One region of the Sphingobacterium thalpophilum genome, then DNA from elsewhere that is predicted to be linked to it. Evidence: riboswitches for the same ligand, from Rfam matches in the RefSeq annotation. Region 1 holds a riboswitch; each other region holds the start of a gene.
The links. A riboswitch is a leader RNA that binds a small molecule or an ion and turns the genes downstream of it on or off. The one in region 1 is predicted to bind S-adenosylmethionine.
Positions count from the first base shown of each region.

Region 2: another riboswitch for S-adenosylmethionine. It lies ahead of AACH28_RS00280 (O-acetylhomoserine aminocarboxypropyltransferase/cysteine synthase family protein); the one in region 1 lies ahead of metE (5-methyltetrahydropteroyltriglutamate--homocysteine S-methyltransferase).
Region 3: another riboswitch for S-adenosylmethionine. It lies ahead of AACH28_RS22115 (5-oxoprolinase); the one in region 1 lies ahead of metE (5-methyltetrahydropteroyltriglutamate--homocysteine S-methyltransferase).

Region 1 is NZ_CP151087.1:3,071,176-3,074,457, reverse strand. It holds gene metE (5-methyltetrahydropteroyltriglutamate--homocysteine S-methyltransferase) at 1-1,365, opposite strand, end outside; SAM riboswitch class I at 1,444-1,547, opposite strand; gene AACH28_RS13625 (response regulator transcription factor) at 1,734-2,423, opposite strand; gene AACH28_RS13620 (HAMP domain-containing sensor histidine kinase) at 2,526-3,282, opposite strand, start outside.
Region 2 is NZ_CP151087.1:60,532-63,813, reverse strand. It holds gene AACH28_RS00285 (FUSC family membrane protein) at 1-1,249, shown strand, start outside; SAM riboswitch class I at 1,431-1,543, shown strand; gene AACH28_RS00280 (O-acetylhomoserine aminocarboxypropyltransferase/cysteine synthase family protein) at 1,799-3,109, shown strand; gene metX (homoserine O-acetyltransferase) at 3,142-3,282, shown strand, end outside.
Region 3 is NZ_CP151087.1:5,005,180-5,008,461, forward strand. It holds gene AACH28_RS22095 (hypothetical protein) at 1-69, shown strand, start outside; gene AACH28_RS22100 (hypothetical protein) at 101-409, shown strand; gene AACH28_RS22105 (DKNYY domain-containing protein) at 426-1,052, opposite strand; gene AACH28_RS22110 (hypothetical protein) at 1,216-1,521, shown strand; gene AACH28_RS22115 (5-oxoprolinase) at 1,552-1,815, opposite strand; SAM-I-IV-variant riboswitch at 1,882-1,975, opposite strand; gene AACH28_RS22120 (DUF3050 domain-containing protein) at 2,186-2,956, shown strand; gene AACH28_RS22125 (TolC family protein) at 3,179-3,282, shown strand, end outside.

The DNA.
Region 1 (3,282 bases):
ATCTTTCGTTTGCGGGAATGAACCAATAGTTGTGGTAGGGAATGCCGGCAAGTTGAACTTCGCTTGTTGCGCTGCTTTACGGTCAGCAAATGCTGAAGTACGTTTCGCATCGTCATCAGTGATATTGCTTGTACGTGTTTTAACCTCTGGTTTGTGGATCAGTGGAGAAGTACGACGGCTTTCAGCGGCAGCTTTGTTCGCTTCGAAGCGTTTTGCTGTTTCAGCATCAACTTCACCTTCTGCTAATACGGCTAAGTCTTTTACCTCAGCTAATTTTTGTTTAGCAAATGCTAACCAGTTTTTTACTTCAGCTGGTAGCGATTGCTCATTGTGTTCATTGTCTAAGTCGAAAGGAACGTGCAACAATGATGAAGAAGGAGCTACCCATACACGGTCTTTTCCTAATGCATCAACAGCTTGTTTGATTTTAACCAATGATTTTTCGTAATCATTTTTCCAGATGTTACGGCCTTCAACAATACCCAAAGATAATGTTAATGAAGCAGGAACTTTAGCTAGTACCGTATCCAATTGGTTTTCACCGCGTACCAAATCCAAATGTAAAGCATGGATAGGTAGGTTAACTGCGATATCTTCGTTGTCTTTTAAAGCTTCGAAGTAAGTCGTCGCGATTAATTTGATATTTTTTGCTGCTGCAGCTAATTTTTCGAAAGTAGGTTGATATAAAGCTTTTACTTTAGCATCTAAATCCAATGCTAAGAAAGGCTCGTCAATCTGAACATATTGCGCACCGGCCTCAGCTAGTTTAGCTAATATTTGCTCATATACTGGAACAAGTTTATCCAATAAATCGATGCGGTCGAAGCCAGCTTCTTTTTCTTTACCGATCAAAAGGTAAGTGATAGGACCTAATAGAACTGGTTTAGTATCGATGCCCAATGATTTTGCTTCGTTATATTCATTTAAGAATTTTTCGGACGTCAATTTGAATTCTTGATCTTTTGTGAATTCTGGCACCATATAGTGGTAGTTGGTATCCAACCACTTGGTCATTTCCATTGCAGTCACGTCGATTCCTTCTTGTTGGAAACCACGCGCCATGGCAAAATATAGATCTAAGCTGTAATTGTTGTCTACTTTATTCAATAAAGAATGGTAACGAGCAGGAATTGCACCAACAGTAAGGGTTAAATCCAATACTTGATCGTAAAAAGAGAAATCATTGGAAGGGATCAAATCTATTCCAGCATCTTTTTGTGTTTTCCAATTGCCTTCACGAATTTTTTTTGCTGTGTCCAATAATTCCTCAACAGAAGATTTTTTAGCCCAATAGGCCTCATTGGCTTTTTTCAATTCGCGGAACGCGCCCACACGAGGGTAACCTAAATTGTTAGTCAATAACATAATGAATGTTTTTAATATTTCTTTTTCAACTATATTTCTTGCTAGAGAGAGAAGGACACACTAGAATTCGGTGACTTCGGCTTATCATTCCCATATCAAGTAGGGTAGAATTTAGCACCTTGTCAAGGGACAGGTTGCTAAGGCTTCATCGGGTCTATTCCCTCTGCCTTTCTCTATAAGCGACGCTAAGTTAGAACATTTCTTTTTGAAATGCAAATTTTTTATAAAAGTGCGTCAATTTTTTATATTCTACTAAGGATAAAATTGTTTTGTTCTTTTCTTTTCATCCGTGATTTAGTGTATGTCATGTTTCAATACGCTGTGTAGCATAAAAAATGGGGAATGACTGTTTCTCATTCCCCATTCTTTTAGCTCACCAAAAGTTTGTAACCTTTTCCGTGCACATTGACAATTTCAACTTTACTATCTTCTTTTAGATATTTACGAAGTTTACTGAGAAATACATCCATACTTCTACCCGTAAAGTAGTTGTCATCATGCCAAATTTTTAATAAAGCTTCTTCCCGGGTCAGCACATCATTTTTCTTTAAACAAAGCAAGCGCAGTAGTTCCGCTTCTTTAGTGGATAGTTTTTGCATCTGTCCTTTGTAAGAAATTTGCTGACTTGTATAATCAAAGAAATAATCGCCAATTTCAAATTTATCGGCAACCACTTCCTCTTCTTTGTCTCGAACACTGCGTTTCAGCAAAGCATTGATGCGGAGCAATAATTCCTCTACTCGAAAAGGTTTTGTGATATAATCATCTCCCCCTAATTCAAAGGCTTCGGTTTTATCTTCCATCATCCCCTTTGCTGTGGCAAAGATAATAGGAACAGTATTGTTTGTTTTTCTGATTTCACGCCCCACTGTAAATCCGTCCTTTTTTGGCATCATGACATCGAAAATACAGAGGTCGTAGTTATTTTTTTTGAATTGAGAAATCGCTTCATCTCCATCCGTGCATAATGTGACGTCAAATTTTCCCTTTAATTCGAGATAGTCTTTTAAAAGATCCCCCAAATTAGGATCATCTTCTGCTAATAATATCTTTTGCATAATGATTATATTAATTTTCACCAATGTCCCTTGATGCTGATAAATCAGCTTTCCTCAACCTTTGAAATTTTTTAAAGAGGAAATATACAAAAAAGGAACGTTTTATTTTTTAATAGGCAAAATTACTTCAAAGGTCGTGCCCTTATCTTTTTCACTTTTAACTGTAATTTTTCCGTTCAGCCTTCTCAGGATGTCCTGTACATAACTTAAGCCAAGACCAAATCCTTTGACATTATGAACATTTCCAGTTGGAATACGGTAGAACTGGTCGAAAATCTTTTGCAGGTGATCCCGACTCATCCCAATACCGTTGTCGGCAATGGTGATAACAATGGTATCACCAACATTTTTTGAATTGATGTTGACATGTAAATCTCCTTTGCTGTACTTGATGGCATTATCCAATAAATTGTAAAATACATTCGAAAAATGTAACTCATCACCGACGACAATATCCTTGGTCGCTGCGAGATCTATACTGAATTTCCCACCAATATTCTGCATGCGTAGCTGCATGCTGTCCGTTACTGCAGAAACAAGATCATTAATATGCACATCCACCTGGTCTAACTTTAATGTTTCCTTTTCCAATCGGGCTAGGTCAAGCACACGTTCGATGTGATTTCCGAGTCTAACATTTTCGTCGTAGATGATATTAGCCAATTTCTGAACGCGCTTATGGTCGGCATTGATGTCTGGATCTTTAAGTGACTCGCTGGCAATCATAATTGTTGCAACAGGTGTTTTAAACTCATGCGTCATGTTGTTGATGAAATCTGTTTTCATTTCCGAAACTTTCTTTTGTCTGAAGATGATAATCAGTGTATAAGCAAAACAACCCACCAACAAGAAAAGTAGT
Region 2 (3,282 bases), 2.7 Mb from region 1:
TATTGCACTTGATCACGACTATGATGCGATTCGCAAAAACCTTGCAGACACGGGCAGCCTCCCTTTAATCCGTCAAACAATCAAATTATTAGCTTTAGAAATTGATAGCTTTTCACAACCTAACAAGAGGTTTCGGTATGCACATCAATTATATCACAATAACTTTAAAATTAATGCCCTCTTACAGGATTTAAAAGAAATTCAAGAAGAGCAGGCCGGTCAAGCAAAAAGTATATTATGTTCGATCATAAGCAACATCGAAGCAATTATTGAAGTGCTCAACCGAATTCAGGTGGCTTTTTATCAAAATCAGGAAATCCAGGATAAGATTGACAGCAGTGAGTACCAACAATTTATCAATCGACCTTTGCGCAATCTTGCTGATCTAAAAAGTAAACTCCATCTGAATAACCCGCTTTTTCGATTTGCCGTTCGGATGGCTCTTCTTTTTGGAACAGGCGCATTGATCGGTATTTTATTTTTGGATTTTAAATATACCTATTGGATCTTACTGACGATCGCTATTGTTGCCAGACCAGCATTTTCAATGACAAAAAAGCGTAATATAGAGCGTATTGTAGGCACATTCTCGGGTATAATCGTTGGCATATTCTGCTTAATTGCTATTCATTTTCTCCCGGCTCTTCTTACCATAGCTGCATTAGGTCTTTTCGGATTCTTTTTATTCAATCGATCTAATTATATGGTCAGTGTCATCTTTATTACCTTGGGAATTGTAATTGCGCTCAATTTGTTTGAAGGCAATATCAATCTCATTTTAGGCAGCCGAATACTTTTCACACTCATTGGAGCATTCTTGGCTATAGCAGGTTATTTCTTGATCCCCGTACGCCAGAGCACAGGCATGGTTCAGCTGGCAAAAGAAGTATCCCTTTACAACGAACATTATTTCCAGATCATCAATAACCGTCTGTCGGACGAGAGACAAAGTTCGTTTGATATACGACTGGCTAGAAAAAAAGCGCAGACTGCCATGGCGCTATTTTCAGACGCTATCAATCAAATGAAAAAAGAACCCGAACACAAATGGATGGATTGGTCACATATCCACCATTTTCAGGCACTCTCTTATCAGGTCAACTCCCATTTGGTGGGTCTTTCGCTATCGTTAAACAAAAAGACGAATCACCACCTGACGTATGATATCCATAGTAGAATTGATGCACTTAAACCTCTTTTAACAGATTTAAATCAAATTGCAGAACGGATCAACTTAAAGAAATCATAATACCCGATTGGCAGTTACTTATCAAGTTTCATCGGACAATATGCGATCCGATCGGTATGTTATTCAAAATTCCTTTAACTAAAAAACAGCTTTTCTTTTGCTTTAATAAAAAAAGAGTTTATATTTGTATCGTCTTCGAAAGAAGATTTCTAATCAACACCTCCCTTAATCAGTAGGTCTTGATTTATAAAGAAGTGGCGAGAGACTGGCTCAATGACCCACTGGCAACCTTCAATTTGTTTGAAAAGGTGCCAATTCCTGTCCAAAACAATATCGTTTTGGAGCATATAAATAACATAAGACAATGATTATTAAACTACTGAAGTCCATTAAAAATTCAGGTTCAACACAAGTGAGCCGCACGATAAGCGAAAGTGTAAGCCATCATACAACTGTATTGATGCGAATGCGTACGCATATGCACTTCCACGCTTGTTAAGAATCATTTCCTTTTTCTTGGATAAAGATTTAACAGACCCTTCAAGGAGGTGTGTATGCTTCTCTTTTTACTTAGCAATTTCTTTTTGAACCCTTAAAATCTGATATATTATGTCTTCAAACAAAAATTTAAAATTCGAAACTCTTCAGGTTCACGCTGGCCAAGTCGCTGACCCTACTACGGGATCTAGAGCAGTTCCTATATATCAAACAACATCTTTTGTATTTGAAAATGCCGAACACGGCGCAAACTTATTTGCATTAAAGCAGTTCGGCAATATTTATACACGGATTATGAATCCTACCACGGATGTTTTCGAACAACGTATTGCGGCACTTGAAGGTGGAGTCGCGGCTGTTGCTGTTGCATCTGGCCAGGCGGCACAGTTTATTGCATTAAATAATATCTTGGAAAGTGGTGACAATTTTGTTGCCGGATCCAACTTATACGGCGGTACATTCAACCAGTTTAAAGTTTCTTTTAAACGTCTGGGCATCGAAGCTCGATTTGCAACGGACGCCGAGGCAGATAAAATTGAAGCCCTCATTGATGATAAAACAAAGGCCATCTATGTTGAAACAATTGGAAACCCAAGTTTCAATATTCCAGACTTTGAGAAAATTGCTGCAGTAGCAAAAAAATATGACTTACCGTTAATCGTCGATAATACTTTTGGAGCTGGGGGATATTTATTTAAACCTTTGGAGTATGGTGCGAATGTGGTGGTTGAATCGGCTACTAAATGGATCGGTGGACATGGTACAAGCATTGGTGGTGTCATCGTCGACGGCGGAAACTACAATTGGGGCAATGGAAAATACCCTCAATTTTCCGAACCATCTGAAGGCTATCATGGCTTAGTTTTTTCCGAAGTTTTCGGTGAAGGCGGACCGTTTGGAAATATTCAATTTGCCATTCGGGCACGTGTGGAAGGGCTTCGGGATTTCGGGCCAGCACTCTCTCCTTTCAATTCATTCTTATTATTACAAGGGCTTGAAACCCTGTCTTTACGGGTGCAACGCCATGTAGACAACACTTTAGAGGTAGCTAAATGGCTTGAGGCGCATCCACAGGTAGAAAAAGTAAACTATCCGGGCTTAAAAAGCTCTCCGAGCTTCGCTAACGCACAAAAATACCTTAAAAATGGCTATGGTGCAGTGCTTTCTTTCCAGCTCAAAGGTGACGCAGCACAAAAGGCCAATAGCTTTATCGACAGCTTAGAATTGATCAGTCACCTGGCCAACGTCGGTGATACAAAGTCATTGATTATCCATCCAGCAGCGACTACTCACCAACAATTGAGTGATGAAGATCAAGCCAATGCTGGAGTATTCAAAGGTTTATTACGTCTTTCTGTAGGAATAGAACATATTGATGACATCAAAGCTGATTTACAACAAGCTTTTGATAAAATTAAATAATCAGATTTTTTCGGCTTAAACTTAAACGTAAAATGAGTAAGCATATTTATCTGCACCCGGAGCCTTTTGTATTTGAAAATGGAAGAGAGCTTACTGATTTACAAATCAGTTATGAAACATTTGGCAAACCCAACGCTGATCGCAGTAATGTGATCTGGGTTTGCCATGCACTA
Region 3 (3,282 bases), 1.9 Mb from region 1:
TCCGACAAGATTGCAAAGCATATCAGGGAATGGGTCATGTTGCAGGTGCCAATAGAAAAAGAGCAATAAAATATATTAGGTAAACTTTAATAGATAGATTATGGAAAAAGTAAGGGACAATACCTGGAAATGCCGAGCTACTGGTAAAGTTGGATTTCCTTCTTTAATTGAGGCGCAATGGGCAATGCTTCACTTTAAGTTCAGATCCCGGATGAGAAACAAACTGGATGGTAAACGTATCAAACACAGGATGGGTAAAGATGCCTGCAAAAGGGCTTATTATTGTAAGTTCTGTAAAGGTTACCATATTACCACTTGGGAAAAAGGTCACTTTAATAATTACAAGACCAAAGCCGAATCCTGGGAGATACCGAAAGTATTAGGAAATTGGAATTATTCAATAGAATAATCCCGTGGTCTATTTTCTATTCTAATTTTTTTCCTCTATAATATTCATTCCAGCTATCCTTCGCATAACCTTTGCCCAGATATTTAAATGTAAAAGCAGTTGCATCTTTTATCTCCTGACCAAAATAATAGACTTTCCAGCTATCTTTGCTGTATCCATCGCCGAGAAGAACAAAGCTTTGGTCGGATACATCTTTTAGTCGATTGCCTCTATAATAGACATTCCAACTGTCTTTGGCATATCCTTCATCCAGTATTTTAAAGCTGGGCGCAGAGACATCTTTAATCTTAACGCCACGATAATAGGCATTCCAACTATCTTTGGCATATCCCCAACCAAGTGATTGGAAAGAATGTGGCGATACATCTTTAATCTTAACGCCACGATAATAGGCATTCCAGTTGTCTATTGCATAAGCATTGCCAAGGTCTTTGAAAGATCGTGCATCGACACCTTCGACCATCTTATCCCTGTAGAAGATCCGGTTGCCTATGTTGACATAATCGTTTTCTCTGTCATGTCGAAACGTCGTCTGAGACGTAGATCTTTTATTGTGACGACCTTGTTGAGCAATACTTTTCTCCAATATACATAGCAATGCAAAGGAAATAACAAGCATATTTTTTAAGTGGATAAAGGCCATAATGTATCTGTTTTATAATATGATATTTATATTGAATCCCTCCTTTATGACCAAGATAATTCACCGAAGGTTTAATCATTTTATCATTTTATTTCTCGTTATCCTTATCCGTTTCAAATGCAACTATTTTGGAATCCAAATATTTTTTTGTATATTGCTGGTTATGAGTTTTAAAGAAAAATTAGAGAACTGGCGCACGTCAATCAATCGCGCCGGCAGTGGTGAGGAATTGTATATTTTGCTTTTGAACTATAAAAGGTTTATCAACAAAAATTGGGTGGACGATTTTGGCGATCCGGGCAACTGGAAATCGGAATTAAATCAGGTCATCAGCAAAGTAAGAAACAAGGTGGATGTAGCAGATATCAGAGCCTGCCAAGATTTATCGTCCTATCAGGACGATGCCCGGCAGACCGCACATTCACTCAATCATACCTTAAAATATCATCACTCATTGACAAAAGGGTAGGCTAGGCCTACCTTTTTTTGCCGATAAAGATTATTGTAAAGGAATCAGGACATTCTGTTCCAAGCGTACAGGAACATGCTTCACCGAGGTAAAACCGTCTTCCTTGGAAATGATGTTGGAAAGATCCAATCCTCTTTTGGAGAACGTACTGATCAAAGCTGTTCTAAAGGTTGCCTTGGCTGAACCCCAGCCTTGTCCTAAAATCGTGTCATTGTTGAGCTGGATCAGTTCATCTGTTGAGTAATAACTGAATTTTTCCAGTAAGTGTTGGTAAAGATTTGTTGTAGTAGCCATACAATTTAAAAATTTAAAGGATTAAACCATAAACTGTATCCAGATCTTGTTGGGAAAATAATCGTTCTGTGACGTTTATTTTGGTCGAAACCCGTATTAATTTACCACCGCGGTGCCTCCACTCGGTTGGTATTGCATCATGCAATTCTGAATACTCTACAAATATAGTAGATTATTTTTTATAATAAAAAATATTTTTGTTTTTAAGGGTAAATGAGCGCTAACAACAGGAATAGGGAGGTCAAAGGCGAGGCGCGTTGTTGGCTGTGATTTGGTTATGAAGCGGATAGCTGGGCGAAAAATTTATCATGTTACTGTAATCTCATCGAAAATACTTTTAAAAACAGAGATAAGACAATACTTTTGCGCCATGAATAGAATTGCGGAAATTAACGAATACATTGCTGCCGAACGCGAGGTATTATTGCAACACCCTTTGTATCGTAAGATCAAAACGATCAAGAATCTACGTTCTTTTACAGAAGGGCATGTGTACGCTGTATGGGATTTTATGTCTTTACTAAAAGCTTTACAGATTAAATTGACCTGTACGACTTTACCTTGGTTTGCGAGTGAGCATCCATCAACACGCTATCTAATCAACGAAATTGTCTTGGCTGAGGAGTCGGATGAATACATTGATGGCCGCCGTTTGAGCCACTTTGAGATGTATCTGGACGCCATGGGTGCCATGGGTGCCGACCTTCATCTGGTCAACAAATTTATTGCTCAAGCCAAAAAATCGAGCAACATATTCGATGTCATTGCAACAACCACATTGGACAAGCGGATCAAAGACTTTTTGAATTTTACATTCGAAGTGATTGCTGAGGGCGAGGTGCATAAAATTGCTGCTGCATTTACATTCGGACGTGAAGACCTTATTCCGGGAATGTTTACCTCTATTTTGGAAGAAATTAAAACAAACTTTCCTACAGCCAATCTGGATAGCTTTATTTATTATTTTCAACGCCATATTGATCTTGACGGCGACGAGCATGGACCGTTGGCGATGCAGATGATCACAGATCTTGCCAAGGACGATGAGGTTAAATGGACGGAAATGAAAGAGATCAGTAAAATTGCGCTACAAAAAAGAATCCAGCTGTGGAATGCAATAGAAGATTCCTTATACGGATAATCTATTATTATACCATCGAGAAAGGCCTTTCAAATCACGATTTGAAAGGCCTTTTTTATGTGCTGTAAAAAAGGATATTGTAAGGACTTCTTGGCAGATATTGGTCTTTTTGTTTGAATTGATGAAAAAATGTCTTTTTTTCGTAACATATTGGCGTTTGTGAAGAAATCCAAGTTCCAATAAGTGTCTAAGTTTGCTACGTAAAAAAATTACATAGCACACGTGAACTTTTTTCCTCCCTATTGGGCAAAAGGCATACTAACCATGGGATTGTTAGTATGCGTTATTTCGGACACCTTCGCCCTCGATTCTTTGCGCATGTCCCT